3 regions of the Vreelandella sp. L-15 genome follow, and region 1 is predicted to be linked to each of the others. Evidence: predicted binding sites of a transcription regulator. Region 1 holds the regulator's gene; each other region holds the start of a gene.
The links. Region 1 encodes FNR, which switches genes on or off when oxygen is low (the NO sensors DNR and NnrR bind a similar motif). Its sites were predicted from a motif close to TTGATNTANATCAA; they were not measured.
Positions count from the first base shown of each region.

Region 2: AC13CY_RS02745 (ribonucleoside triphosphate reductase) is a predicted target of FNR. The motif match lies at 1,647-1,660, and genes of this name have one in related genera.
Region 3: cyoA (ubiquinol oxidase subunit II) is a predicted target of FNR. The motif match lies at 1,838-1,851, and genes of this name have one in related genera.

Region 1 covers NZ_JBSXNN010000040.1:85,127-95,246, reverse strand. The annotation lists gene ttcA (tRNA 2-thiocytidine(32) synthetase TtcA) at 1-843, shown strand, start outside; partial or broken gene AC13CY_RS05220 (tRNA 2-thiocytidine biosynthesis protein TtcA) at 1,044-1,400, shown strand; gene fnr (fumarate/nitrate reduction transcriptional regulator Fnr) at 1,387-2,139, opposite strand; gene hemN (oxygen-independent coproporphyrinogen III oxidase) at 2,197-3,624, opposite strand; gene AC13CY_RS05205 (sulfite exporter TauE/SafE family protein) at 3,801-4,496, opposite strand; gene ccoS (cbb3-type cytochrome oxidase assembly protein CcoS) at 4,493-4,711, opposite strand; gene AC13CY_RS05195 (heavy metal translocating P-type ATPase) at 4,708-7,158, opposite strand; gene AC13CY_RS05190 (FixH family protein) at 7,155-7,679, opposite strand; gene ccoG (cytochrome c oxidase accessory protein CcoG) at 7,687-9,123, opposite strand; gene ccoP (cytochrome-c oxidase, cbb3-type subunit III) at 9,348-10,120, opposite strand, start outside.
Region 2 covers NZ_JBSXNN010000027.1:26,471-36,590, reverse strand. The annotation lists gene AC13CY_RS02745 (ribonucleoside triphosphate reductase) at 1-1,571, opposite strand, end outside; gene AC13CY_RS02740 (U32 family peptidase) at 1,709-2,623, opposite strand; gene ubiU (ubiquinone anaerobic biosynthesis protein UbiU) at 2,633-3,628, opposite strand; gene hemN (oxygen-independent coproporphyrinogen III oxidase) at 3,830-5,215, shown strand; gene AC13CY_RS02725 (nitrate reductase subunit alpha) at 5,390-9,172, shown strand; gene narH (nitrate reductase subunit beta) at 9,169-10,120, shown strand, end outside.
Region 3 covers NZ_JBSXNN010000080.1:8,668-18,787, reverse strand. The annotation lists gene AC13CY_RS11975 (outer membrane protein OmpK) at 1-726, opposite strand, end outside; gene AC13CY_RS11970 (DeoR/GlpR family DNA-binding transcription regulator) at 1,007-1,774, shown strand; gene cyoA (ubiquinol oxidase subunit II) at 2,063-3,109, shown strand; gene cyoB (cytochrome o ubiquinol oxidase subunit I) at 3,112-5,139, shown strand; gene cyoC (cytochrome o ubiquinol oxidase subunit III) at 5,139-5,750, shown strand; gene cyoD (cytochrome o ubiquinol oxidase subunit IV) at 5,752-6,078, shown strand; gene cyoE (heme o synthase) at 6,036-6,959, shown strand; gene pta (phosphate acetyltransferase) at 7,055-9,238, opposite strand; gene AC13CY_RS11935 (acetate/propionate family kinase) at 9,235-10,120, opposite strand, start outside.

The DNA of each region.
Region 1 (10,120 bases):
TTGAACAAGCTTTATAAAAAAATAAGGGCTAACGCTGGGAGAGCTGTTTGTGATTATTCTATGATTGAAGATGGTGACAAAGTAATGGCTGCCATAAGTGGTGGCAAAGATTCATTTGTTATGCTTGATACTCTGTTGTATTTGAAGAGAGTAGCACCGATTAATTTTGATGTGGTCGCTGTGAATCTCGACCAAAAACAACCCGGTTTTCCGGAGCATGTTCTTCCTGGCTTCTTCAAAAAGAATAATATTGATTATTATATTATGGATAAGGATACATATTCAATTGTTAAAGAGAAAACTCCTGAAGGGAAAACTACTTGTTCACTTTGTTCGAGACTTAGAAGGGGTTCTCTATATGGGTTTGCTGAGGAGATTGGGGCTACAAAAATAGCTCTTGGCCATCACATGGATGACATTGTAGAAACTCTTTTTTTGAATATGTTTTTTAACGGTAAGTTAAAGGCAATGCCTCCTAAGCTGCTAAGTGATGATCGCAGAAATATTGTAATAAGACCGCTTTCTTATTGTCGTGAGAAAGATATTGCTAAGCTGGCATCAATTGTAGAATTTCCAATTATTCCATGTAATCTTTGTGGTTCTCAGGAGAACTTACAAAGACAGAATATAAAAAACATGTTGGCAGGCTGGGAAAAACAAAAAGCGGGTTGTATTGAAAACATATTTAACGGTATCCAGAATGTAAGTCCAAGCCAACTAGCTGACTTAAATCTTTTCGATTTCCACAATCTCGATATCGACAGGTCTAGTAAAGTCATCTCGAACCATACTGGCAGTGTAGATGTTTCTTCGACCAATTTTATAGAAGCAATCAACCTATGATTTTGTAAAGAATACATTGGTGTATCTGGGCTGTCTTTGGTTATATTTTGATCAACTGCATTTGCTTAAAGCTTTTTTTTACAAAAAATGAATTTTTTGTATGGCTTGTGTTTGTTTTCTTTAGAAGAAAGAAAATTAAGTGACTGTATTGTAATGCTTTACTCACTCACTCTTCCTCTTTTAAAAAATTTGGCATATAAGGCACCTTAAAAGCCATGCCACCGAAGCTGCTCTCGGATGATGGTAAAAACATCGTGATTCGCCCGCTGGCCTACTGCAAAGAGGCGGATATTGCGGAGTTTTCGAGGCTGATGGAGTTTCCGATCATTCCCTGCAACCTGTGCGGCTCTCAGCCCAATATGCAGCGCCAGGTTGTCAAAGAGATGCTGGCGGAGTGGGATAAAAAACACCCCGGCCGGTTGGAAAGTATGTTCAAAGCGGTGACCAACGTTGCCCCTTCGCAGCTTGCCGACCGTGAGCTGTTTGATTTTGCCGGTCTGGAAGCGAAGCAGGCCGCATTGATGGAAGGGCGCATTCAGGCGTTTAACGTGAGTTAACCGCCTGGGCTTCCTCTTCAGCTAGGGTGATGAGGCGCTGCATATCCAAAATATTGACCTCGCGCCCGGAGACGGCCACCACGTTTTGCTGCTGAAAGCGGCTAAGAATACGGCTAACCGTCTCCACCGCGAGGCCTAGATAGTTGCCCATATCTGCCCGTGACATGGAAAGCCGGAAGCTATAGGGGGAGTAGCCCCGGCGCCGAAAACGGTCAGAAAGTGTAATCAAAAAGCTGGCCAGCCGCTGATCGGCAGTTTTGCGTGACAGTAAACGCATCATCCGCCGGTCGTCTCGTAGTTCCTTGCTCATGCTGCGGTAAAGCTGGCCGCGCAGTTCGGGCAGCTCCTCGGAGAGCGAGTCCAAACGGTCAAACGGAATTTCGCATACCGTGGTGGTTTCCAGGGCAATCACGGTGCCGGGGTAGTGTTCTTCGTCAATCCCATCCAGACCCACCAGCTCGCTGGGTAGAAAGAAATTGGTGAGCTGGTCGTTGCCATTCCCTTCGCTAGTCACCTGCTTCAAGCTGCCAGAGCGCACCGCGTAAACGCTGGTGAAAGGATCTCCTTGGCGAAACAGCCGCTCGCCTTTTTTCAACGGCGAGCGGCGGCGGATAATCGCATCGAACTGGCTCATATCCTCAAGCTCTAGGGCAAGCGGTAGGCACAGCGAGCTTAGGCTACAGGTTTGGCAGCGCGCCTCTTGCAGCAGTGAACGTCGTTGGCTGGCAGGATATGACATGTGGTGCTCCCTTTTTATTAGCCATCATAGGCGCAGGGGGTAGGTGTCTCGATACGCTTATAAAATCTTCGAGTAGCGTTGGTTGCCCTGATGTTGCAGGTGATTATCGAAGGCCATGGCTAAGTGCCGAATCAACAGCCGCCCGGTGGGCGTAGCTTGTAAATAGAGGCCTTGGCGCACTAACAAGCCATCCTGCTCGGCGGTTTTCAACCGTTCAAGAGCGGTTGAAAAGTAGTCAGTGGCATTTATCTGCCAACGCTGGCCTATTGCTTCAAGGTCAATGGCCATATCGCACATTAAGCGCTCAATCACCTCTCTGCGCATTAGGTCATCCTTATTTAAGAGTAACCCTTTTACAGTCGCTAGCCTACCTTCATCTAAGGCAGCTTCATAGTGGGACAGCTGAGTGGGGTTTTGTGCGTAAACGTCGTCTACCCGAGAAATAGCCGACACCCCCAAACCAATCAAGTCGCACTGGGAATGGCTTGAGTAGCCCTGGAAGTTGCGCTGCAGCGTACCGTAGCGCTGTGCCTGAGCCAAGCTGTCCTCTGGGCGAGCAAAGTGATCCATACCAATATGTACATAACCCGCTTGGGTCAGCATCTCAATAGTGGTACGCAAAATAGCCAGTTTTTCATCCGCGCTGGGCAGGTCGGCTTCATTAATACGCCGTTGGGGCGCAAAGCGGGTTGGCATATGGGCATAGTTAAAGACCGACAGCCGTGCCGGGCTCAGTTCAATCACTTGGCTTAGGGTATCAGCGAAGCTTTGCTCGGTTTGAAAAGGCAGGCCATAAATTAAATCGAGGTTGAGCGAGCGAAAACCAAGCCGGTGCGCCTCATCCATCAAGGTTTCAGTGAGCACCCGTGGCTGCACGCGATTAATCGCTGCCTGCACCTGTGGGTTGAGATCCTGAACGCCCAGGCTTAAGCGATTAAAGCCCAGCGACTGCAGGTGGCGCAGGGTAAAGACATCCGCTTCGCGTGGGTCAATTTCAATAGCGTAGTCGCGGTCCGGTGCGCTCGATAAGCCAAACCGTGCATCCAGGCGGTCTATTAAATCGCTCATCTGCGCCAGGGTTAAGAACGTCGGCGTGCCGCCGCCCCAATGCAGCTGCTGCACTGGCCGCTTTGTATCAAGGTGCCGGGAGGTCAGCACCATTTCTCGATCCAGCCGAGATAAGTAGGGCTCTGCGAGGGCTGTATTTTTCGTGGCGATTTTATTGCACGCGCAGTAAAAACAGATTTTGCGACAAAAGGGTACATGAACATAAAGTGAGAGCGGCTTTTGGCTGGCATTGCTGCGTTCAAGCGCCTGGGTCATATCGTCAGCGGTGAACTGGTCGTGAAATGAGAGTGCTGTAGGGTATGAGGTGTAGCGAGGGCCGCTGGTGTCGTAGCGGCGTATCAGGGCGTCATCCCAGGCGGTGGCCTCAACCGCTGCGGAAATAGGGTGAGCGAGAGCAGCAGTGGCATGAACGGGCATAAGGAGCGCTCCTAAGTAGCAGGGCAAAGCAAGAACCGATCAACATAAGCGACGAGCTTCGCAGCTCGAACGCGTGTTGGAATGCTACGTCAGCGTAGAAGGGAAAGCGTTGAGCTATATCAAGCGATAGGATGTTTATATTGAGTATTGTCTAGAGGAGTTTGATGGGTAAGCTCTTAATGCCCGGCATGGGGCATCAGCGCCCAAAGCTGCCACAGGGCAAAACCGATAATCGTCAGCGCCGCAAGGCTACGAGTCGCCGGGTGACGAATTAACTGGCTGAGCTGGCGGGCGGCCAGACCCGTGGCTAACAGGGCAGGCAGCGTTCCCAGGCCGAAGGCCCCCATCAATAGCGCCCCTTGTAGCGGGTCGGCGATGGCCAAGCTCCAGGCGAGCATCGAGTACACCAGCCCACAAGGCAGCCAGCCCCACAGGGCACCGAGCGCAAAGGCTTGCGGCAGGTGAACCACGGGCATCAAACGCCGCCCGACGGGTTCGATGAAGCGCCATAGCCTGCGCCCCACGGCTTCGACTTTCAATAGCCCTTTCCACCAGTTGGCGATATACAGCGCCATTAGGATCAGCATCACCGCCGCGACGACCTGCAGCGCGATACGCACCTGAGGTGACAGTGAGACTAAGGTGCCGAGCGCGGCCACCAAGGCCCCTGCCGTCATATAGCTCAGGATACGGCCCGTGTTATAGCTGAGCAGCAATCCCCCCATGCGAGCTGGGTGGCGCATGCTGGGCGGCACGGCAAAGGTGAGCGCACTCATGATGCCGCCGCACATGCCAATGCAGTGAGCACCCCCCATCAGGCCAAACACAAACGCCGCCATCAACGGCGGCAGGTCAAGTCCGGTCGGGTTCACGGCGGTGGCTCACGGTCACGGGGTGGCTTGGTACCTTTTTTGCGCTCGGCGCGCTGTTCGGGGGTGAGATCGTTCTCATCGTCGTCGAACAGAATGCGATGGGCAGGGCCTTCCAAGTCGTCGAACTGGTCATTCTTCACGGCCCAGAAGAACGCCCACACTGCCAGCCCCAACAGAATCAGCGACAGCGGAATCAGTAGGTAGAGAATGGTCATACGGTCACCGGTGTGGCTGGGGCTATCTGAGGAGCGGGTGAGGTACGCCAGCGCGTGAGGCGCAGCGCATTACCTACCACGAAGAGAGAGCTTAGCGACATACCGATCGCCGCCAACCAAGGCGGTACCAGCCCCATCGCGGCCAGGGGAAGCGCAGAGAAGTTATAGCAAACCGACCAAATCATATTTTGGCGCATGATGCGCCGAGTGGCGCTGGCAATCTCGATGGCCTCGAAAATACGCATTAAGCGTGGGCTGAGCAAGACCGCATCGGCCCGAGTGCGTGCCAAGTCGGTGGCGCCATTCATGGCAATGGCCACATCGGCACCGGCGAGCACCGGTACATCGTTAATGCCGTCGCCAATCATGACCACACGTTCGCCCTGCGCCTGCAGCTCACGCAGCCGCTCCAGCTTGCCCTCTGGTGATTTGCCCGCGTGCCAGGTGGTGATGTTGAGCTGCTCGGCTAAGCTCTCTACGGCTTCCTGCGTATCGCCTGACAGTAACTCAACGTTAAGCCCTCTGGCCTGCAGGGCGGCTACGGTTTGCGCAGCATCTTCACGGATACCGTCGTGGAGCTTAAACCAGGCCCGCGGGGCGCTATCTTCACTCAGCAGCAGCCACTGCCCGGCGCTGGGCGGCGTGAGTGGCTCGGTCGTTGCAAAATCGGGCTTGCCCAAGCGCCACGTTGTGCCGTTAAGCACGCCTTCTAGCCCGCTGCCGGTGACGCTTTTCACCTGACGCGCCTGCAGTGTGGCATCGCGGAACGGGCGAAACGCGCGGGCAATGGGATGCTCGGAGTGGGCTTCCAGTGCGGCGGCAATGGCCCGTAGCTGTTCGCTACTTTGCTCGTTTAACGGGCAGGTTTGGGTGAGCTGCATCTCGCCACGGGTGAGCGTGCCGGTTTTGTCAAAAATCACCCGCGTGGCGTTAGAAAGTGATTCGATGGCATCGGCGCGGGTGATCAGCACGCCACGCTGGCGCAGTTGCCCATGCCCTGCCGTGAGAGCCGTTGGGGTGGCGAGTGCCAGCGCACAGGGGCAGGTCACCACTAGAACGGAGAGCAGCACCCAAAGCATGCGGGAAGGGTCGATAAACCACCACGCCACGGTCACGCAAGCAGTGACCACCAGCAGGCGCAGTACGAACAGGTGCGCCATGCGCGCCGCCATTTGCGCCAAGCGCGGGCGGCTGGCAAAGGCGCGGTCGGTCAAATCGACGATGCCCGCCACGCGTGCATGGTGGCCTGCATGAGTCACCCGCACCGTGAGCGGATTCTCCATGTTTTGGCTGCCACCTACCACCTGTTCGCCCACACGGCGGGTGACGGGCAGGTACTCGCCGGTCAGCATCGACTCGTCCAGGCTAGACTCGCCATCTTCGATAATACCGTCGGCGGGGACGCCGTGGCCGGGCTTGATAAGTACGCGGTCGCCGGGGGCAAGCTCGCTAGCGGGCAGAATGCGTTCGCTGCCGTCAGCTTCCAGCCGTGTAGCAGAGACCGGTAGTACGCCACTAAGCGCATTGCCGCTATGGCCGCTGCGTCGCCTAGCGCGCCCTTCCACGTAGCGGCCAAACAGTAGGAAGAAGGTGAACATGGCGACCGAGTCAAAATAGACCTCTCCCACGTTAAACAGCACCGCGTAGCTACTGGCGAAATAAGCCCCACCAATGGCGAGTGAAACAGGCACATCCATGCCTAGCACGCCCGTTTTTAGGTCGCGCAGGGCGTTACGGAAGAATGGCTGCGCTGAAAAGAACACCACCGGCGTTGCCAGAGCGAACGAGAGCCAGTGAAACAGCGCAAAGAAGTCTTCACTGAGTTCCCCAGGCCCCGACACATAAATGGGGATGGAGAACATCATGACCTGCATCATCCCGACCGCCGCCACTATTAAGCGGCGCACATTCATGCGCTCTTCATGCTGCAGCCGCGTCTGGGCTTGGTCGGGTTCATAGGGCTGAGCATCGTAACCAATCGCGGCAAGTTCAGCGAATAGCTGCGATAGCTTTACTACGTTTGGGGCCCAGGAAACCCGCAGGCGGTGATGGGTCAGGTTGACTGCGCTAGAGACAACGCCTTCAAGCGCGTTCAAGCGGTGCTCGATGAGCCACGCGCAGGCGGCACAGGTAATCCCTTCTACAGCCAGCGTTGCCCTGACGTGGCCCTCATCGCCGTCTGGGTGAACGAACTGCGCCTGCAGCCCTGGATCGTCAAACACCGACCAAGTATCCGCTTTTGCAGCTTGACGCTCATCGGGGCGCTCGGGCAGTTCGGTACGGTAGCGGTAGTAGCTCTCTAAGCCGCCGTCGACGATGGCGTGTGCTACGGCTTCACAGCCGGGGCAACACAATGACTGGGGCGTGTCGTCCACCACGATTTGCCACGGTGCGCCGTCGGGCACCGGGCTGCCGCAGTGGTAGCAGCTTAGCGCTTTAGTGCTCATTCGCTCTCTGACCGCCCTCCGGGCAGAAGGGCAACGCTCGTTTCATTGGGGAAGCGGGCTTCGCCGATCAGGCGCCACTCGGCGTCATCGCCTTGCACGGGCTGAATCTGTAGGTACCAGCGGTAGCGCAAATTATCCGGCCCCTGAGTGATATAGCGGCCTTCGCGCACGTGTTCTAGTACGAAGGATTGATCACGGTCATCTTCGGTGGGGAAGATGAGGTCCAAATAGAGTTTATCCGGACGAGCATCGCCAGCAAGGTCGATCACAATATCGCTAGTCAGTGGGTCGATGCGCAGGTCGGCGCTCAAATTGAGTTCGCGCGCGCGCTCCTGCTTCGCCAGCACCATGTTAATAGCTTTACCGTGCTCGTAGTAATCCTCCTGGACCACCATGCCGTCGTAGCTCTTGATCGACATGATGGCGAAGCCAGTACTAAATAGGATGGACGAAAACAGCAGCCCTAGTAAAAACCACGGCCAAAACTGTTTGTACCAGGGCGGAATCGAGGTGTCTGACATGACGCATTTATCTCCTAATGTCGCTCAAGAACCGCGTTTCGCGGGTCTGGCGAATTTGCTCATCTTGCTGCGCCTGCAGCGTAAACGTAATCGCGTGGCTGGGCTCGCTTAACGACGCTGGGTCGGCCAGTACGGTAATCACCTGAGTGCGTGATTCACCCGCAGGTACACGCAGCGAGGTGTTATCCAACTGCAAATTAGGTAAGCCTGCCGCGCTAATATCATAGGTGTGATCTTGGGAGTCCAGGTTGCGCACAGTCAGGCTGTAGACGTTGCTGATCTGCCCGTCACGGGTCATTTGGTAGAGCTGAGTACGCTCGCGCTCAGCGTCAAAGCTCATCGGCGTACGGTCATTAACTGCCCAGGCAAAAGTCGCTATCATCACCACCAAAGCAACGAAATAGCCAATCAAGCGCGGGCGAAGAATATGACTTTTCTTGCCTTCCAGCGCGTTCTCGGTGGTGTAGCGAATAAGTCCTCTGGGGTAGCCCATTTTATCCATTACGCTATCGCAGGCATCGATACAGGCGGCGCAGGTAATGCATTCGTACTGCAGCCCGTCGCGGATATCGATGCCGGTCGGGCAGACCTGGACACACAGCTCGCAGTCGATACAGTCACCCAGGCCCGCTTCTCGGACCTCGGCATGGCTGAGCGATTTCTTGCGGTGGCCGCGGGGTTCGCCGCGGGCGTCGTCGTAAGAAACGATCAGCGTATCGCGATCGAACATCACCGACTGGAAGCGAGCATAGGGGCACATGTAAATGCACACCTGCTCACGCAGCCAGCCGGCGTTGAGGTAGGTAAAAACTAAAAAGAAACCTACCCAAAAATAGGACCAGCCATGGGCTTCTAGCGTGGGAAGCTCCTGGACCAGGTCACGAATCGGCGTAAAGTAGCCGACGAACGTCACGCCGGTGGCCAGGGCAATCAGCAGCCAAGCAGCGTGTTTTGCCCCCTTGCGCCAGGCTTTGTTGGCAGTCATCGGCTGATTATCCAGCTTTATGCGCTGATTGCGCGAGCCTTCGATGCGGTGCTCAAGCCAAATGAATAAAAATGTCCAAACGCTCTGCGGGCAGGTGTAGCCACACCAGACACGCCCCGCAAACACGGTGATGAAAAACAGCCCAAAGGCGCAAATGATCAGCAGCCACGAGAGAAGGATGAACTCCTGCGGGTAGAACGTGGCCGAAAAAATGTGGAATTCACGGCCCGGTAGATCAAACCACACGGCAGGGCGGTCGCCCCAGTTCAGCCAGGGGAGCAAAAAGAAGCCCATCATTAGCGCCCAGTTCGCGCTGCGTCGTACCTTTTGAAACAGCCCTTTGATCTCCCGCACGTAGATATGCCGCCGCTTGGCGTACATCTCTTGCGTGGTGGTGTCTCCCGGCGTGTGGTGCCCAACGGTTGGCGGCGTAATATCGTGGCTAGGTATTTTTTCCATGGCGGTGATCGCAGCTCAATAGGCAGGAGTGGACGATAGCCTGGCTCACGCAACCTTCATTGGTGAAGGAGATCGCGTCGCTGTATGTCGAATCGCTATACACACATTGCTAAACAATAGTGTAACGGATAGCCGGGTGGCTGAGCGGATGCTGGATGTAGAAAGGGTGCGGTATGTAACCGCACCCCTTCGTACACGCTGGCGTTAAACGCCTATCAACGGGGTTAGTCGTTGAAACGTAGGCTGTACACGTAAGCGGCCACGAGGTGAACACGCTCTTCACCAATGTAGGCTGCCTGGGCAGGCATGTGGCCATTACGACCGTTACGCAGCGTTTGGCGAATGGAGTCGTCAACGCCCTGGCCGGGTGCTAGGTAGAGCCACACGTCGTCGGTCAGGTTAGGCGCACCAAGTGCGATATTGCCTGTTCCGCTGGGGGTGTGACACGCCGCACACGCTGCCAGGAAGGTGCTTTCACCGCTGGCGGCACGCTCTGCATCATGCTCTTCACCGGAGAGCGACAGTACGTACTGAGTCAGGTTTTCGATATTGTTCTCACCGAGCTGCTGCCAGGACGGCATCAGACCGTTACGGCCATTGTTCAGCGTGGTCAGAATGTTTTCCGGTTCACCGCCGTAGAGCCAGTCGTCGTCGGTCAGGTTGGGGAAGCCGTAGCCGCCCTGGGCATTCGAGCCATGACATACGGCGCAGTTGTTCAAGAAGATACGCTCTGCCACCTGCATGGCTTCGGCATCCTGCGCGAGGTCTGGAATCGGCACTTCCTGGTACTGGGCAAAGATCGGCGTGAAGCGGTCTTCCGCGTCGGCCACTTCCTCTTCCCACTGGCTCTCCTGGGACCAGCCCAGTATGCCTGCGTAGTTGCCCAGGCCTGGGTAGAGCACCAGATAGCCAAGGGCAAATACGACGGTCAGGATAAAGAGCTTAAACCACCACTGCGGAAGCGGGTTGTCATACTCTTCAATGCCGTCAGCCGCGT
Region 2 (10,120 bases), on a different contig from region 1:
GCTGAGGCCGAGGTAATCCGTTCGCGCATATAGAGATGCAATACCGTGCCACCGGTGTAGCGAGTCTGTAAGGGGTCTTGATGGCTCAGTGCCTCAAAGGGATCATCGGTATGACCCACCGGCAATTGGCTGGAATTGGTGTAGTAGGGCGCCTCGGGTGTACCGGCCTGACGAATGTCAGGAAAGCGCGTCAGATCCTCCCGGGCAAAGCGGTGCGTGGTGCCCTCTGCAGGGGTAGCTTCAAGGTTATACATATGGCCGGTCTGTTCTTGAAATTCGCGCATCCGCTCCCGGACGTGGTCAAGAAGATCCAGCGCCAGCTGCAGCCCTTGGGCGTCGGCGATATCGCAGCGATCCCCAGTAAAGTTGCGCACCATTTCGTTGAGCCCATTCACACCCAGAGTAGAGAAATGATTGCGTAACGTGCCCAGGTAGCGCTGGGTAAAGGGGTAGAGCCCCTGATCCATTAGTTGCTGAATGCGCTCGCGCTTGAGTTCGAGGCTATCGCGCCCGAGCGACAGTAAGCGATCCAGCTCGTTGAACAGCCCTGCTCGGTCGCCGGCAAAGCGGTAACCCAGCCGGGCGCAGTTGATCGTCACTACTCCCAACGATCCGGTTTGCTCCGCGCTGCCGAACAGACCGTTGCCGCGTTTGAGCAGCTCACTTAAATCAAGCTGCAGGCGGCAGCACATGGAACGCACCATGTGGGGTTCCAGATCCGAATTTAGAAAGTTTTGAAAGTAGGGCAGGCCGTACTTGGCGGTCAGTGCAAAAAGTCGCTCGGCGTTGTCGCTTTCCCAGTCGAAATCATGGGTGATGTTATAAGTGGGTATCGGGAAGGTGAACACACGCCCGTGGCGATCCCCGGCCTCCATCACTTCCAAATAGGCCCGGTTGATCAAGTCCATTTCAACCTGCAGTTCGCCGTAACTGAACGGCTGCTCCTCTCCGCCGATAACCGGTACCTGTTGGCGCAAGTCGTCGGGGCAGACCCAGTCGAAGGTTAGGTTGGTGAAGGGTGTCTGACTACCCCAGCGCGAAGGCACATTGAGGTTGTAGATGAATTCCTGAAGCGCCTGCTTGACCTGTGCATAGGTGAGTCTGTCCTTGCGCACGTAGGGTGCCAGATAGGTATCGAAAGAGCTGAAGGCTTGTGCCCCTGCCCACTCGTTCTGCAAGGTGCCAAGAAAATTAACCATTTGCCCCAGGGCACTTGAAAGGTGGCGGGGCGGGTTGCTTTCGGCTCGTCCCGGCACCCCATTGAATCCCTCTAGAAGCAAAGTACGTAGCGACCAGCCGGCGCAATAGCCGCACAGCATATCCAGGTCGTGAATATGCAAATCACCTTCCCTATGAGCTTCCCCCACGGCGTGGGGGTAAATCTCATCGAGCCAGTAGTTGGCTATCAACTTGCCCGAGACGTTGAGGATTAAACCGCCCAATGAATAGCCCTGGTTGGCATTGGCGTGAACACGCCAGTCGGCGCGTTGGAGGTACTCATTGACCGTCGAGGCGACGTCAATATGATGCTTTGCTACCTGAACGCTTGTGGAGCTTTTCACCCAATTCACCTATATATGCTAGATTTAATAAAAATAAATACTATATGTGGTGCTAAAGGGTAAGCGTTCAGGATTTTGCAATAAATGATCCAGATCAAAAATGGTGGGGAAAAATAGTAAGACGTGGTGGCGCCTAGGCTATGGCTTTAGCCAGTCATCGTGCGGGTGTTATCCATGCCCGGTCGGCCATACCAGTAACCGTCGCAGATTTCAGCATCCACCAGCGTTAAAGGATCGGGCGTAGCTAACCTGCCGTGGCGGGACTGATCGAAAGCCTTGACCACCTCGGCCATGCCTTCCGCTCTTGGGCTGAGACGTGCCACTGATACCCCCATATCCGCCATGACCGTCAGTTCATGGCGCAGATCCTGGCAGGCGCTGGAAAGGGTTTGAATACCGTTCAGGGTAAAAACATCCCGGGATTCTTGTGAACGTAGCACCAAGCCTTCGGGGTACTTTTGGCAGACGAACTTGCAGCGGTCTTTGGGTGTTTGGTGACGCCGGGCGGTAAAGCAGCGTGACGACCAGGCCAAGGGGAGATGACCGTAGGCGAATACTTCGCATGGGTGGGGAATGCCTGCCTGGTGGCAATCGTGAATAAGCTTGGCTAAGTCTTGCTGTGACATTTCCACCGGCGCTTGCCAACGCCGCATGCCGGCACGGGCCATAACGCCCAGTGTCGCCGGGTTGTAGAGGTTGAGCGCAGCACCGGCGATAAACGGCAGTCCGGCACTGGAGAGGCGCTGCAGGGCACTTTGGTCATTGGCCTCGACGATAAAATCACCGTTGTCACACAGCTTGCGCAAGTCACGCAGATCAGCCTCAGACTCGATCAAGGTCTGGCTGGCGAGTACCACCTGCTTGCCCGCCTGGGTGAGCTCGCGCCCAATGCCTAGCCAGTCGTCCAGTTTCATATCGCGACGCCTGGAGCAGACGGTCTCGCCTAGGGTAACGATCTCCACCGGCCAGTCGGCTGCTTCGCGGTAGAAATTGGCGTAGCGCTCTTGTGTCCAGTAGAACAGTACCGGGCCCAGGGACAGTTGCAGAGTCGGGGTAGACATGGAGAGCTCCTATTTCCAGCGTCGCTCGTAGGCGCCTAAGGTAGTGGTAGCACCTTCGGAAAGCTCGGCAAGGCCAGCCATCCAGGCATGTTCTGGTTGAAAGCGTCCAGGCGCATCTTCAAGACGGTCCAGTGCCTGACGCCAAATGCCGGCTACTTTAGACACATACGCGGGACTGCGCTGGCGGCCTTCAATTTTAACTGCGCTAATACCCAGTTCACGCAATTCGGGCAACAGTTCCAGGGTGTTGAGGCTAGTGGGTTCTTCAATGGCGTGATAGGTCTCACCGCCCACCTCAAAGCGGCCTTTGCACAGGGTGGGGTAGCCTGCGCGTACACCTTCCGCGTAGCGGTCAATAAGCACATTGTTAAGCCGCGATTCTAGACCTTGGGGCGTCTCTTCCCAGCGAACATGTGCCGCAGGTGAGCAGACGCCTCGAGTATTGGGTGAATCGCCGGTGAGGTAGGAAGAGAGGTAGCAGCGGCCTTCCGCCATAATGCATAAGCTACCAAAGGCAAACACTTCGAGTTCCACTGGCGTTTGCTTGGCTAAGTCACGTACCTGGGTGATAGATAACACTCGGGGCAATACGGCACGCGTGATGCCAAAGTGGTCATGGTAGAAACGTAGTGCTTCATGGCTGGTGGCCGACCCTTGTACCGACAGGTGACGAGCCACGTTGGGGTGGCGCTGGGCGGCGTAATCAAGTAGCCCCATATCGGCTAGAATTAAAGCATCGACGCCTAGGTCGGCCGCCTGATCCACGGCGCGGGTCCACTGTTGCCAGCCATCGGGTTGGGGGTAGGTGTTAATCGCGCAAAGTATTCGTTTGCCGCGTTGATGGGCGTAGTCGATCCCTTCGCGGGCGCGCTTGTCGGTGAAATTTAGCCCAGCAAACTGGCGCGCATTCGTCGCATTTTGAAAACCGAAGTAAACGGCATCGGCTCCTTCATCCACCGCACGCTTCAAGGCGGGCAAGTTGCCAGCAGGGCATACAAGCTCCATTGCGAAGACTCCTTAAGATGAAAACCTGAGCATAGTAGTCGCCTATTGTTTGCCTCCCTTTGACTCAGGTCATTATGAGAAGGCTTTCAAAGGGGACGGAACGCCGCAGGGCCATGCGATGGATGCAGGTTTTTTTAAAACGTATACTGTATGAATATTAACCAGCGCTTGCTGCGCCTACCGCTAGAGACTCCGTTAATTATGCAAGACGAGCCGTTGTTCAACCGCCCCCTGGTAGAAAAGTATGACCGGCCAGGACCCCGCTACACCTCCTACCCGACGGCGCCACAGTTTCATGCGGCGTTTGCCGAGGATGACTACCGCAGCGCCGCCGAGCGCAGTAATCAGGCTGAAGAACCAAAGCCACTGTCGGTTTATGTACATATCCCGTTCTGCAAAAGCCTGTGCTACTACTGCGCCTGCAATAAAATCATTACTCATAACACCGAGCGGGCAGCGGAGTATCTTCAGTGGCTAAAGCAGGAGATTAGCGTTCAAGGAGCGCTGTTCGATAGCACGCGACGAATAACGCAGCTTCACCTAGGGGGCGGCACGCCCACTTATCTGAGTAACGCTCAGTTGGGCGAGTTGATGGCGACATTGGATGATGCCTTTCATTTTGCCGCGCCTGAAGAGCGCGAGTTTTCGCTAGAATTAGACCCGCGCACGGTAACCTCCGAGCAGGTGTATGAACTGTTCGCACTAGGGTTCAATCGGTTGAGCTTCGGCGTGCAGGATTTTGATCACGAGGTGCAGCAAGCGGTCAACCGCGTGCAGAGCGAAGAGCAGGTGGTCTCGCTGGTTAAGGCCGCCCGTGACGCCGGCTTTGAATCGGTCAGTGTGGATTTGATCTATGGCCTACCGCTACAGACGGTAGCCAGTTTTGATACCACGCTGAGCAAGATTATTGATCTGCAACCAGATCGCATTGCCGCTTACAGCTACGCTCATTTACCGGAATTGTTCAAGGCTCAGCGATTGATCCGCCCTGAGGATATGCCGCCGCCAGAGCGCAAGCTGGAGCTGTTGGAGCTAACGATCAATCGCCTGACCGCTGCTGGTTACGTCTACATCGGTATGGACCACTTCGCTCTGCCGGATGACGAGCTGAGCGTGGCCCGTGAAAATGGCACGTTGCAGCGTAACTTTCAGGGCTATTCGACCCACGCCGATTGCGACATGATTGGGTTAGGCATCACCTCCATCGGCAAGGTGGGGGATACCTACAGTCAAAACGTGAAAGAGACGGCCCAGTACCAGCACCGACTGGACGAGGGGCGTTTACCGGTCTTCCGTGGCTATCGCCTCAGCGATGACGACATCCTACGTCGTGATGTCATCAATACCCTGATGTGTCACGGCCATCTTGAGTTCGCTGCTATCGAGGCTCGCCACGGCATTGAGTTTGGCAGTTACTTCGCCAAGGCATTGAAGGAGCTGGAAGAGATGGCCGACGATGGCTTGATTGCCTTGCGCAACGATGAAGTCGAGGTGTTGCCGGCGGGCCGGTTAATGATCCGCAATCTCGCCATGGCGTTTGATGCTTACCTGACGCCGAAGGAAAATCGCTACTCGCGGACCGTATAATGACATGGGTAGCTAGTGTCTATTCCTTAACGTTTTCTGCTCTATCACCTTGGGGGTAGATGGGGTGTATATGGAGGTAATCACGCAGTAATTCTGGTGTCGATCGCGCAGACTCCTCTCTATGGAACCCGCCTGACGGGTAATGCAAATTTCCGAGGAGCCTGGAGATCGACCATGAGTCACTTCATAGATCGGCTGAATTTCTTCCGCAAGGCCCGCGAGCCCTTCGCCAACGAACACGGTGAACTGCGCAGCGAATCCCGCCAATGGGAAGATAGTTATCGTGCCCGCTGGCAGCACGACAAAGTGGTCCGCAGCACCCACGGTGTTAACTGCACCGGTTCGTGTAGCTGGAAAATTTACGTTAAAAACGGTCTGGTAACCTGGGAGACCCAGCAGACCGACTACCCCCGCACCCGCCCCGACCTGCCCAACCATGAGCCGCGTGGCTGCCCGCGCGGTGCCAGCTACTCCTGGTACATGTATAGCGCCAACCGTCTTAAGTACCCATTGGTTCGTAAGCCACTGCTGGCGCTATGGCGCGAAGCGCTTAAGGCACATCCCGACCCGGTCGATGCGTGGGCGTCGATTGTTGAAGACCCCGCCAAGACCAAGCAGTACAAGCGTGCTCGCGGCATGGGTGGCTTTGTGCGTGGTGACTGGGACGAGTTAAACGAGCTGGTGGCGGCTTCGAACGTTTACACCGCCAAACAGTATGGCCCCGACCGGATCATCGGCTTCTCGCCAATTCCCGCCATGTCGATGGTCAGCTATGCGGCCGGCAGCCGCTACCTGTCGTTGATCGGTGGTGTCTGCATGAGCTTCTATGACTGGTACTGCGACTTGCCTCCCGCGTCGCCCATGACCTGGGGCGAGCAGACCGATGTACCTGAATCTGCCGATTGGTATAACTCCGGCTACATCATCGCTTGGGGTTCCAACGTCCCTCAGACGCGTACCCCGGATGCCCACTTCTTTACCGAAGTGCGCTACAAAGGCACCAAAACCGTCTCGATTACGCCGGACTACGCTGAGGTCTCCAAGCTCACCGACGAGTGGCTCTCTGCCAAGCAGGGCACCGACGCCGCGCTAGCCATGGCCATGGGGCATGTCATTCTCAAAGAGTTCCACCTCGACAACCCCAGTGCCTACTTCACTGACTACGTGCGCCGCTATACCGATATGCCGTTCCTGGTGGAACTAGAAGCGCGTGCGGATGGCAGTTTCGCGCCGGGCCGCCAATTGCGGGCCAGTGATTTTGATGCCGCCCTGGATCAGGAAAACAACCCTGAATGGAAAACCGTTGCCTGGGACGAAACCCGCGATCAGCTGGTAGTGCCGCGTGGCTCTATTGGTTTCCGCTGGGGTGAAACCGGCGACGAAGTGGGCAAGTGGAACCTGGAATCGCTGGATGCCGCAGGCACTGAAATCAAGCCGTTACTGAGTTTGGTCAACCACCACGACAGCGTCGCGCGCGTGGCGTTCCCTTACTTCGGCGGTATCGAGCACGAGCACTTTGAGCACGTCAAAGGAGCTGGCGTTGGTGCTGCTGACGACCTGCTGTTCCACAATTTGCCCGCCAAACGCTTGAAGAGAGCCGATGGCAGCGAAATGCTGGCGGTCACCGTTTTTGATCTGATGTGTGCCAACTACGGTATCGACCGTGGCTTTGTCGGCGACGGCGAAGATGATGGCGCGACCTCGTTTGATCAGATTCGCCCCTATACCCCCGCGTGGCAGGAGAAAATCACCGGTGTCTCGGCAGAGCAGTGCACCCGCATTGCCCGTGAATTTGCCGACAACGCTCATAAAACCAACGGCCGTAGCATGATCATCGTCGGTGCCGGTATGAATCACTGGTACCACATGGACATGAACTACCGCGGCCTGATTAACATGTTGGTCATGTGCGGCTGCATCGGTCAGAGCGGTGGCGGCTGGGCTCACTATGTGGGTCAGGAGAAATTGCGCCCGCAGACGGGCTGGACCCCGCTAGCCTTTGGCCTTGATTGGCAGCGTCCGCCGCGTCATATGAACTCCACCTCGTTCTTCTATAACCACTCCTCCCAGTGGCGCTACGAGAAGCTTGAGATTAAAGAAATTCTTTCGCCGTTGGCCAAGGCCGAGGATTACCCCGGTAGCCTGATCGACTTTAACGTGCGCGCTGAGCGTATGGGCTGGCTGCCGTCAGCACCTCAACTGGACGCTAACCCGCTGCGCCTGGCGAAAAAAGCTGAAGCCGCGGGTATGTCGACAGCCGACTATGCCGTTCAGCAGCTCAAGAGCGGCGAACTGCGCTTTGCCGCAGAAGACCCGGACGCGCCAGAGAACTTCCCGCGCAATATGTTCATCTGGCGCTCCAACCTGCTGGGCAGTTCCGGTAAGGGCCATGAGTATATGCTCAAGTACCTGCTGGGTACTCGTCACGGTATTCAGGGTAAAGACCTGGGCGACTTCGGCGGCCAGAAGCCCGAAGAAGTGGTATGGCGTGACGAGGCGCCGGAAGGCAAGCTCGACCTGCTGGTGACGCTGGATTTCCGCATGTCCACCACCTGCCTCTACTCGGATATCGTGCTGCCCACGGCGACCTGGTACGAGAAGGACGACCTTAACACCTCTGACATGCACCCCTTTATCCACCCGTTGACTGCCGCCACCGACCCCGCTTGGGAATCGCGCAGCGACTGGGATATTTACAAGGGTATTGCCAAGGCTTTCTCCAAGGTGTGTGTAGGCCACCTGGGCGAAGAGACCGACCTGGTCACGCTGCCGATGCAGCACGACTCGCCAGGAGAGTTGGCCCAGCCGGCGGTGATGGATTGGAAGAAGGGCGAATGCGCGCCGATTCCCGGCAAGACCATGCCATCACTGATCGAGGTCAAACGCAACTATCCCGAAACCTATGAGCGCTTCACCTCAGTAGGGCCGTTGCTGGAAAGCATCGGTAACGGTGGCAAGGGCATCGCTTGGAATACCGATGCTGAAGTCGAGCTGCTGGGCAAACTCAACCATCGCAAGTTGGATGGCCCACATAAAGGCCGCCCATTGATCGACAGCGCTATCGATGCCGCTGAGATGATTCTGACCCTGGCACCGGAAACCAACGGCGCCGTGGCAGTAAAAGCGTGGGATGCACTCTCCAAAATTACCGGGCGTGATCACACGCATTTGGCTAGGCCCAAACACGAAGAGAAAATTCGCTTTCGCGATATCGTCGCTCAGCCGCGCAAGATCATTTCCAGCCCGACCTGGTCCGGCCTAGAGGATGAGCACGTCTCCTATAACGCCGGTTACACCAATGTTCACGAGCTGATTCCCTGGCGCACCGTGAGTGGACGTCAGCAGTTCTATCAGGATCATGCCTGGATGCGCGCTTTCGGCGAAAGCCTGCTGGTCTATCGCCCGCCCATCGATACCAAGGCAGCCAAAGGCTTCACGCTGCCCGCCGACAATGGTTTCAAGAGCAAGGCGCTGAACTTCCTCACGCCGCACCAGAAGTGGGGCATTCACTCCACTTACTCCGACAATCTGCTGATGTTGACGCTCAACCGCGGCGGCCCGGTGGTGTGGCTCTCCGAGGCGGATGCAGCCGAGATCGATATCGAGGACAACGACTGGATCGAGGTCTACAACGCCAACGGCTCGATTGCCGCGCGGGCAGTGGTCAGCCAGCGGGTCAAGGCGGGCATGGTGATGATGTATCACGCTCAGGAGCGCAACGTGAACGTCCCAGGCTCTGAGGTCACCGGCACGCGGGGCGGTATTCACAACTCGGTCACCCGTGTCTGCCCCAAGCCAACCCATATGATCGGCGGCTACGCGCAGCTCTCTTACAGTTTTAATTATTACGGCACCGTCGGCTCAAACCGCGATGAGTTCGTGTTAGTGCGCAAGATGAAACACGTTGACTGGCTGGATGGTGAAGGCAATGACAGCGTTCAGGAGGCCGTGAAATGAAAATTCGTTCCCAGGTAGGCATGGTTCTCAACCTTGATAAGTGTATCGGTTGCCACACCTGTTCGGTGACCTGCAAAAATGTCTGGACCAGTCGCGAAGGTATGGAGTACGCCTGGTTCAACAATGTCGAGACTAAGCCCGGTATCGGCTATCCCAAAGAGTGGGAGAACCAGGCCAAGTGGAAGGGCGGCTGGATGCGCCGTACCGATGGCCGGATTGAACCGCGTATTGGTGGCAAATGGCGGGTGCTGGCGAATATCTTCGCCAACCCCGACCTGCCCGAAATGGACGACTACTATGAGCCGTTCACTTTCGACTACCAACACCTGCATACCGCCAAGATCGGCGAGCACCAGCCGGTGGCACGCCCACGCTCGCTGATTTCCGGTCAGCGCATGAAAAAGATCGAATGGGGCCCGAACTGGGAAGAGATCCTGGGCACCGAGTTCGCCAAGCGGCGTAAAGACGCCAACTTCGACAAGGTGCAGGCGGATATTTACGGCCAGTTTGAAAACACCTTCATGATGTACCTGCCGCGCCTGTGCGAGCACTGCTTGAATCCTACCTGTGTAGCGGCTTGCCCGAGCGGTGCCATCTACAAACGAGAAGAGGACGGCATCGTTCTAATCGACCAGGACAAGTGCCGTGGCTGGCGGATGTGTATCTCCGGCTGCCCCTACAAGAAGATCTACTACAACTGGAAAAGCGGTAAGTCCGAGAAGTGTATCTTCTGCTACCCGCGTATCGAGGCCGGTCAGCCAACTATCTGCTCCGAGACCTGTGTGGGCCGCATTCGCTATCTCGGTGTTCTGCTCTATGACGCTGACCGCATTGAAGAAGTGGCAAGCTCGCCGGATGAGCGTGATCTCTACCATCGCCAGTGCGAGATCTTCCTTGATCCCAATGATCCGGAAGTGATTGCCCAGGCCCGGCGGGATGGTATCCAGG
Region 3 (10,120 bases), on a different contig from region 1:
CCACAGGCTCAGTGCGCCGTTGGTACCTACGCTGCCTGCTTTATCGCCCACGTAGTTCTGGGTCAGGTACTCGTCATCACGGCCGAAGGTCTGCTCGTGCCAGTTGATCACGCTGAAGTTTTGGTTCAGAGCGGTGAAGTCGTAGCCCGCGACCCAGCCAGCCATAAAGCCGTTCATGCCAGTGTAGCTATTGCTCTGTACCCGCGCGGCGCCGATGAACGGTTTGAACCATAGGCCGTTATCGAACGTGGTGCGGTAGCCAAGACCCAGAATTTGGTCTTGCTCGCGAAGTTCATAGCCGTAGTCGCGGAAATCGTACAGGTGGGCGTACAGCGAAAGTGGGCTGTCACCCAGGTAGATGTGCGAGGTCACTTTACCGGCGGTACGGAAGTTGTCTTTACCGCCACTGGCTTGGTCGAACTGATCGTTGGTGGGGTTCTCGAAATCGAAGAAGCCGTAAAATTCACCCCAGCTAAAGCCAACGCCGCCTTCGATTTCAACATACGTAAAGTCGCTTTTCGCTGCGTTGCTAGCAGTGCGCGCTTCGGTGCCGTTCGACCAGTCGAGATAGTTGACTGAGACGTTGGCAAACGACCAAAGGCGGTCAAGGGTGTGCGGCTCGGCATCGTCGGCAAACGCTGGAGTTGCCAAGGCAGCACTTGTCAGTAAAACGCCAGCGCCAAGCGTGACGAACGAAGAAGAACGAGAGTGGGATAAAGCAGTCATGGAAGCCTCAACAGGGTTGTATTACGGTACCAGAGCAACTGGCGTACCGACGTTGTGGGTCGTGTAGGCTGGCGTAATGTTAAAATTATAACATTGAGTGTTATTTTTTTAACGTTGATTTGCAAGCATTGTCACATCAACGCTGTTTAAATGTGATAAGCGCATCATGGCGGAGTCTAACGCTGTGTCGCAGTGGAAATCAGTAAGGGGCTGACGCAGCATAGGTAGCCCAGTTGGGTCTAACATCGATAACAACATGCATCATAAGGAGATGCCTGCTATGAATGACCGGAGCGCACAGCGCATGGCGATGTTGCAAGAAGCGTTGGCTAGCGGGGGAACACTGCATCTTCGCGATGCCGCCGAGCTGTGCGGAGTCTCCGAAATGACCATTCGTCGGGATCTTTCAACGCAACCTTCAGCCATTAGCCTGCTGGGTGGGCGGCTAGTGATGGCAAGCTGCCCCGGCGTGACGCCGGTATACGACCTTACTGAGCAGCAATCGAGCCACTATCAGGTCAAACAGCGTCTTTGCCAGCGTGCGGCCAGCTTTATTGAAGAGGGCGACACGCTGTTTATCGACTGCGGCTCGACGTTGATTCCACTGCTCAGCCAGCTAAGCCGTTTTCATGAATTAACGGTGGTCACCTATGCCCTTAACGTTGCCAACGCCGTGGCAGCGCTGCCCAATGTGCGCCTAGTGCTGCTGGGCGGGCTGTTCTACGCTTCCTCCCAATCATTTGGCAGCGACGGTATGGGCGCAGCTATCGAGCGTTTGGGCATCAATAAAGCGCTGATCTCCGCCGCTGGGGTGGATTGCGAACGGGGAGTAAGCTGCTTCCATTTTCATGAAGTCGGGCCTAAGCAGGCGGCGATTGCCACCGCGATGCAGCGGCTTTTGATTGTCGATGCCAGTAAGTTCGGCGTGGTGCGTCCGGCCTATTTTGCCTCGCTGGAGGATTTCGATATCGTCGTCACCGACGATGAGCGAGCCCCTGGCCTGCTGGAGCGCCATCCACTGCCCACCTTGAGCGTCACGCTCGCCTAAACAGAGAGGATGCTGCTTGGCACCCAACGGGTGCGCAGGGTGCGGCATAACGTCTCTTTCTGATTGACCCAGATCAATAGAAAATACTTTAGTCTTAGTTGATGCACGCAAGGTGCACGGCCAAGGCTCGCCACCAACCCCTAAGGTGGCGCATATTTTTCCCGGAGCAACGCAGTTGCGCTCACTGTTCTGGGAAAAGTATGGGGTGATAGTTAGCTTGCTACTTAGTTGGCTACACGTCCGCCAAGCAGCAGGCTGTTTTAGACAACTCTCTGATGAGATCACACCATGCAACTACCTACCCACTGGCGCAGGCGAGGCACTTTTGTGCTCGTCGTATTGTGCTTGCTGTTAACGGGCTGCAGTTCTGCATTGCTGGATCCCAAGGGGCAGATTGGCGTTGAGCAGCGCTCGCTGATTCTGACCTCCTTTGGGCTGATGCTGATTGTGGTCATTCCGGTGATTGTGATGACGCTACTGTTTGGCTGGCGCTACCGGCGCAGCAATAGCGTTGCCAAGTATCTGCCGGACTGGGCGCACTCCAATGCCATCGAAGCGGCCGTTTGGACCGTTCCCTGCTTGATCATTGCCGTTCTGGCGTTCCTCACCTGGAAAACCTCCCACAGCCTAGACCCCCACAAACCGCTTGAGAGCGACGTGGCGCCCATGGAGATTCAAGCCGTGGCGCTGGATTGGAAGTGGCTGTTCATCTACCCCGAGCAGGGCATTGCCAGTGTCAATGAAGTGGCTTTCCCGGTGGATACGCCGGTGCGCTTCCGAGTGAGTTCTGGCTCGGTAATGAACGCGTTCTTCATTCCACGTTTAGGCAGCCAGATTTACGCCATGGCGGGCATGGATAACGACGTTCACCTGATTGCCGACGAAGAGGGCGTCTACCCCGGCCGTTCCACCAACTACAGCGGCGCTGGCTTCTCTGGGATGACCTTCGATGCCCACGTCACCTCTCCGGCGGAATTCGATGCCTGGGTGGAAAACGTGCGCACAGCCGATGACACCCTAACCTTCCCTGAAGGCTACAACGCCCTGGCAGAGCCGAGTGAATACCACCCGGTGGAGTACTTCTCGGCGGTCACGCCCGAGCTGTATGAGTCGATTGTCAGCAGCTTCCACGGCGGTGACGGCAGTGGGCACGGCGGTCATGCAAGCCACGGTGACGCCATCAGTGATGCCCACGATAGCCACGGTGAATCCAGCGAGCTAGAGAGCGCCAGCGCGTCTCAACAGCAGGCCGCGATCGGCCACGTTACCAATCAGCATGCGGGTGATGAACACGCCATGGGCGGCCATCCCACAAGCGTTGAAGCGGGGGGTTAAGCATGTTTGGAAAACTCACGTTAGAAGCCATTCCATACCACGAACCGATCATTATGGTCGTTGCCGCCTTTATGGCGATTGGGGGTACCGCGCTACTAGGCGCACTGACATACTACCGAAAATGGGGCTGGCTGTGGAACGAGTGGTTCACCTCCGTTGATCACAAAAAGCTCGGCATTATGTACTTTGTGGTGGCCTTGGTGATGCTGCTACGCGGCTTTGCCGATGCGATTATGATGCGTACCCAGTTGGCCATGGCGGCCGGTGGGGCTGCTGGTTATCTCCCTCCTGAACACTACGATCAGATCTTTACCGCCCACGGCGTAATCATGATCTTCTTCGTTGCGATGCCCATGGTCATCGGCCTGATGAACCTGGTGGTGCCGCTGCAAATCGGCGCCCGCGACGTTGCTTTCCCGTTTTTGAATAACCTGAGTTTCTGGCTGTTCGCTGTCTCGGCGATTTTGGTCAATATTTCCCTCGTGGTAGGGGAGTTCGCCAAAACCGGCTGGCTCGCTTATGCGCCTTTATCGGGGATAGAGTTTAGCCCTGGGGTGGGGGTCGATTACTGGATATGGGCACTGCAAATATCCGGGATAGGCACCACGCTCACCGGCATTAATTTCTTCGTTACCATTCTGAAAATGCGCACCAAAGGCATGACCCTGTTTCGCATGCCGATTTTTACCTGGACGTCGCTGTGCGCCAACGTCCTGATTATTGCCTCGTTCCCGATTCTGACTGCGACCATCGCGCTGCTAACGCTTGACCGCTACTTCGGTATGCACTTCTTCACCAATGACTTTGGCGGCAACATGATGATGTACGTCAACCTCATCTGGGCCTGGGGCCACCCGGAAGTGTACATTCTGATCCTGCCCGCCTTTGGCGTGTTCTCGGAAGTCATCGCGACCTTCGCCCGTAAGCGCCTGTTCGGTTACAAGACCATGGTGTGGGCCACCGTGGCCATCACGCTGCTGTCGTTCATCGTCTGGTTGCACCACTTCTTCACCATGGGCGCCGGGGCCAACGTCAATGCCTTCTTCGGCATCATGACGATGATCATTGCCATCCCCACCGGGGTGAAGGTGTTCAACTGGCTGTTTACCATCTTCCGCGGCAGCCTGGAGCTGACCTCGCCAGTGCTATGGACCCTGGGCTTCATCATCACCTTTACCCTAGGCGGTATGACCGGCGTGATGCTGGCGCTGCCAGCAGCCAACTTCGTCCTGCACAACAGCCTGTTCGTGATTGCCCACTTCCACAACGTGATCATTGGCGGCGTGGTGTTCGGCATGATGGCGGGCCTGACCTACTGGTTCCCCAAAGCGTTCGGCTTCACGCTGAGCGAGAAGTGGGGCAAGCGCTCGTTCTGGTGCTGGTTCATCGGCTTCTACGTCGCGTTCATGCCGCTCTACGTGCTGAGCTTCTTCGGTGCCGTGCGCCGTATGCAGTCCTACGCGAATCCTGAGTGGCAACCCTGGATGATTCTGGCCTGGGTAGGTGCCGTGATCATCATGATGGGGATTGCCTGCACCATCATTCAGTTCTGGGTCAGTATCCGCGACCGCAAGCTGAATGCCGACCTAACCGGCGACCCCTGGGATGGTCGCACGCTGGAGTGGTCCATCTCGTCGCCTGCACCGTTCTACAACTTCGCGCGCCTGCCGGAAGTCGGCGACATCGACAGCTTCTGGTCGCAAAAGCAGCGTAGCAACGAGCAGTTGGACGAAGCGCCCTACACCGATATTCACATGCCGCGCAATACCGTGGCGGGTCCGGTGATTAGCTTCTTCGCGCTGATTCTAGGCTTTGCGCTAGTGTGGCATATCTGGTGGTTGGCAGCCGTGGGTGCATTGGGCATCGTCGTCAGTTTCATCGCCCGTGTATTCAACGAAGATATCGACTACTACGTGCCCGCTGCCGAAGTAGAGCGCATCGAGCGCGCGCACGAAAAGCGCAAAACGTCTGCGTCGAGCAGCGCAGCGTCTGACCGTGAACAGACCAACTATGTGGAGGCACGCGCGTAATGGCCACCGATACTCTACATCATGGCGCCGCGTCCGAGCCCCATGAGCACCACGACGCGACCGGCACGAAAGTATTTGGCTTCTGGGTCTACTTGATGAGTGACCTGGTGATCTTCGGGTCACTGTTCGCTACCTACGCCGTGCTGATGAAAGGCACGGCCGCCGGGCCAACGGCGGCAGATATTTTTGAGCTGCCCTTTGTGCTGGTCGAAACCTTCCTGCTGCTGTTCAGTAGCTTCACCTTTGGTATGGGCGTACTGGCGATGAACGCCGAGCGCGTCGGCCAAGTAAAAGCGTGGCTGGCGATCACCTTCTTGCTCGGTGCCGCGTTCGTCGGTATGGAAGTGTACGAGTTTCAGCACTTGATTCATCAGGGCTACGGCCCTGATCAGAGCGCGTTTCTCTCGTCCTTCTTTACCCTGGTCGGCACCCACGGCCTCCACGTGACCGTTGGTTTGGTGTGGATTCTAGTGATGCTCGTGCAGCTTTCGACCAAGGGCATCACCCCGATGACACGTCCGCGGATTCTGTGCCTGAGCCTGTTCTGGCACTTCCTGGACATCGTGTGGATCTGCGTCTTCTCGTTCGTTTATCTGATGGGAGTGCTGTGACATGAGTCATTCATCATCTTCAACGTCTTCCCACGGCAGCGTTAAATCGTATGTGACGGGGCTTCTGCTATCTTTAGTGCTAACCGTGATTCCGTTCGCGGTCGTTATGAGCGGTGCGTTGAGCACCGCCACGACGGTGGTGGTCATCGCTATAACAGCCGTGCTGCAGATTTTGGTCCAGCTGGTCATGTTTATGCATATGAATACCAAAGCCGACGAAGGCTGGAACGTGATGTCCTTCGTTTTCACACTGACGATACTCGTCCTGGTGGTAGGGGGCTCGTTATGGATCATGCAGCATCTGCATCTCAACATGATGATCGGCTAAACGTGGCACCGAGCCGCTGGCGCGACGTGCTGGCGCTCACTAAGCCGGGGATCATTGGTGGCAACTTGATTGCGACCTTGGGCGGCTACTTTTTAGCCGCTCACGGCACCTTCGATTGGGTCACCTTTGCCTCGGTGATGATGGGCATTGCCCTGGTGATTGCTTCGGGCTGCGCCTGTAACAACGTCATCGACCGGGATATTGATGCACTGATGGCGCGTACGCGCCATCGCCCTCTGGCCAAGGGGCGCATCTCGATCACCCAGGCGCTGGGCATTTCAGCGCTGTTGGGGGTGGCCGGTGTTGTCTGCTTGGCGCTGGGCACCAACGGGTTGACGGTGGCGCTGGCGGTAATCGGCTGGGGCGTCTACGTGGGGGTGTATAGCCTCTACATGAAGCGCCACTCCGAGTACGGCACGCTGGTGGGCAGTCTCTCTGGCGCCATGCCGCCGGTAGTGGGGTACTGCGCGGTCACGGGGCAGTTCGACAGCGGCGCGTTCATGCTGCTGGTGATTTTCTGCTTGTGGCAAATGCCGCACTCCTACGCCATCGCGATTTTCCGCTACGCCGATTATCGCCGTGCGTCGATACCCGTGCTGCCGGTGGTTCACGGTATCAAACGTGCCAAACACCATATTCTGGGCTATATCGTGGCCTTCATTCCCGCGTCACTGGCGCTGGTACTGGCCAGCCAAGCGGGCGCAGGCTACCTGTGCGTGGCGCTCACCATGGGGGGCTACTGGCTCTACTTGGCGCTGTGTGGCTATCGATTAGAAGACGACGTGCGCTGGGCGAAGAAAGTATTCGGAGTGTCGATTTTGACTATCACCGCCATGAGCTTAGTGATGGTGCTGGAGGCGATGGTACCCATGTGGGCGTGATACCTCCGAACAATTAAACCTGACGCAAAACCAAAACGCCCCGAACAGTTGACCGTTCGGGGCGTTGCTTTTAGCGCGTATAGACCGGTGAGTACTTAGCCTTCCCGCTGACTGGCCTGGATCGCGGTGAGGGCGATGGTGTAGACGATGTCATCCACCAGAGCGCCGCGCGACAGGTCGTTCACCGGCTTGTTCAAACCCTGCAGCATCGGGCCGACGCTGACTACCCGGGCGCTACGCTGAACGGCTTTGTAGGTCGTGTTGCCGGTGTTGAGATCGGGGAACACGAACACCGTTGCCTTGCCCGCCACGGGGGAGTCGGGGGCTTTCTGCTTGCCCACGCTTTCGATGGCGGCGGCGTCGTACTGCAGCGGGCCGTCGATAGCGAGATGCGGTGCGCGCTCCTTGGCGATGCGGGTCGCTTCACGCACTTTATCCACATCCGCACCGGTGCCGGAGTCGCCAGTGGAGTAGCTGATCATTGCCACGCGGGGCTCGATGCCAAACGCTTCAGCAGAGCGGGCGCTTTGCAGGGCAATTTCGGCAAGCGTTTCGGCATCCGGGTCTGGGTTCACCGCGCAGTCGCCGTACACCACCACCTGTTCCGGCAGCAGCATAAAGAAGATCGAAGAGACCTGGTTGTACTCAGGCGCCGTTTTGATTAGCTGAAACGCCGGGCGAACAGTGTTGGCGGTGGTGTGCACCGCCCCTGACACCAGCCCATCGACTTCATCCAGCTGCAGCATCATGGTGCCCAGCACTACCGTATCTTGAAGCTGTGCTTCGGCGGTTAGCTCGTTCAGTTTGCCGCGTCGACGATCCACCATGGGGCCGATGTAGCGGGCGCGGGTGCTTTCCGGGTCGATGATGGTCAGCGCATCGGGCAGCGTGAGGCCACGGTGATGGGCGACGCTCTCGATATCTTCCCGTTTGCCCAACAGCACGCAGTCGGCAATGCCGCGACGCTGGCAGATGATCGCCGCTTCGATGGTGCGCGGCTCGTCGCCTTCCGGCAGCACGATGCGCTTTTTGGCTTGCTGAGCAAGCTTCACCAACTGGTGGCGGAACGCCGAGGGTGAGAGGCGGCGGGTGTAGCCACGGCTCAGCTTGGCTTTCAGCCACTCCAAATCCATGTGGGCAGCCACGTAGCGGGCCACCTGCTCGGCGCGCTCGAAGTCATCCATGGGGATTTCGGTGCTGAGCTGGCTCAGGTTCTGCGCCGTGGTCAGGCTGTCGGTTTCTACCGCCAGCACCGGCAAGCCGGTTTTCAGCGCTGGGCGGCACATCTCGATCATGCCCTCGTTGGGCAAGAAACCGTTGGTGAGCAAAACGCCCGCCAGCTGGGTGCCGTTCATGGTGGCCAGCGCGGAGGCCAGCACCACATCGTCACGGTCGCCGGAGGCCACGACCAAGCTGCCCGGGGTGAAGATATGCAGCGCATTGGCCGCACTTCGGGCGCACAGGCTGGTAGATAGCACGCGGCGGCTGGCGGCTTCGCCTTCGTTGAGCATCTTGGCATTCAGCGCCCGGGCCACGTCCAGCGTGCGCGGGGCACTCAGAGTTTTGCTGTAAGGCACTACGCCAATCAGGTGGAAGCGGTCGGTGGCCAGCGCCGGGGAGTAGCGGCGCAGCTCGTTGAGCACCGGCTCTTCCAGCTGCGGTTTGATGGTGCCCGGCGCGGCCGAAAGGTCATCTTCCTGGCCGTAGGGCAGGTTCTTCATGCGCATCAGAATGCCGCCCAAGGTGCGGCTAGAGCTAACGCCGCCAAAACTGCGGGCGTGCATATCCAACTCTTCGGCCAGCGCCTGGGGTTCGTTGAGATCCCCGGTGCCCACCAGAATGATCCGTGCGTTCAGCGCATGCGCGAGCTGCGCATTGGTTTGGGTAGCGTAGGTGGTGTGCTGGGTCGGCACCACGCCTTCCACCACGATCAGATCCAGCGCGCTGCCGTCTCGGTAGGCCTGCTGCACCACCTGCTCGTAGAGCTCGATGACGTTTTCCATCAGCTCGTCGGTTTGGTCGTCGCGCAGCAGCCGCTCCAGGCGTGCCTGGGAAATAGGCGAGGGCGGGCGCTGGTTCAGCGTCCGCGAGACCAGCGCCGTCGAGCGGTCAAGGCCCGGGCCGTTCAGCTCGTTCTGCATGAACGGCTTCAGAAAGCCGGCTTTCAGGCCAATGGTGTCCAGCGCCTGAATCAGGCCCAGACAGGCCGAGGTCAAGCCTGCCCCCATGCTGGTGGGGACAAGCAGAATGGCTTGGGGTTGCTCGGGGGAGCTGTTCATTCAGGGGTCTCCACGCAGTGGCGGGTTTCCATGGCAATGCGGCCCTCTTCATCGGTGGGGATCACCCACACTTCCGGGCCTTGATGACCAGCGCTATCCAGCTTGCCCTCTTTGCCACGGATGGTGGCTTCATTGGCCGCTTCATCTAAGCTGAAACCAAAGTGGGGCAGCAGGGCCAGCACTTCACGACGTACGATAGGCGAGTTTTCGCCAATACCGCCAGTGAAGATCACGCCGTCTAACTTAGGTAATGCACAAGACAGCGCCGCCAGGGATTTGGCAATGCGGTAACAGAAGACGTCCAGCGCCAACTTGGCGCCAGGGTGCCCGGCCATGGCTTGGTCTTCTACTTCGCGCATATCGTTGGTCAGGCCGGAAAGCCCCAGCAGGCCGCTCTGCTTGTTCAGTACGTTATCGATTTCATCTAGCGACCAACCTAACTGGCGGTGCAGATGCGCATGCAGGCCGGGATCCACGTCGCCGCTGCGGGTGCCCATCACCAGGCCTTCCAGCGGGGTAAGGCCCATGCTGGTATCCAGGCTCTGGTTGTTCCACACGGCGCTGGTGGAGCAGCCGTTGCCCAGGTGAGCGGTAAGCCAGCCGCCTGCGCCACGGCTGCTCAGCTCGCCAGCGCGCTGGCTAACAAAGGCGTGGCTGGTACCGTGAAAACCGTAGCGGCGAATGCCGTGCTCGGTGTAAAGCGCTTCCGGCAATGCGTAACGGTAGGCGCGGGGTGGCAGCGTTTGGTGGAAGGCGGTATCGAATACAGCTACTTGCGGCAGTTCTGGAAACACCTTGCGGGTAGCGGCAATGCCCGCCAAGTTAGCCGGGTTATGCAGCGGTGCTAAGGCAGCGGTGGTCTCGATGGCCTCGATCACACTG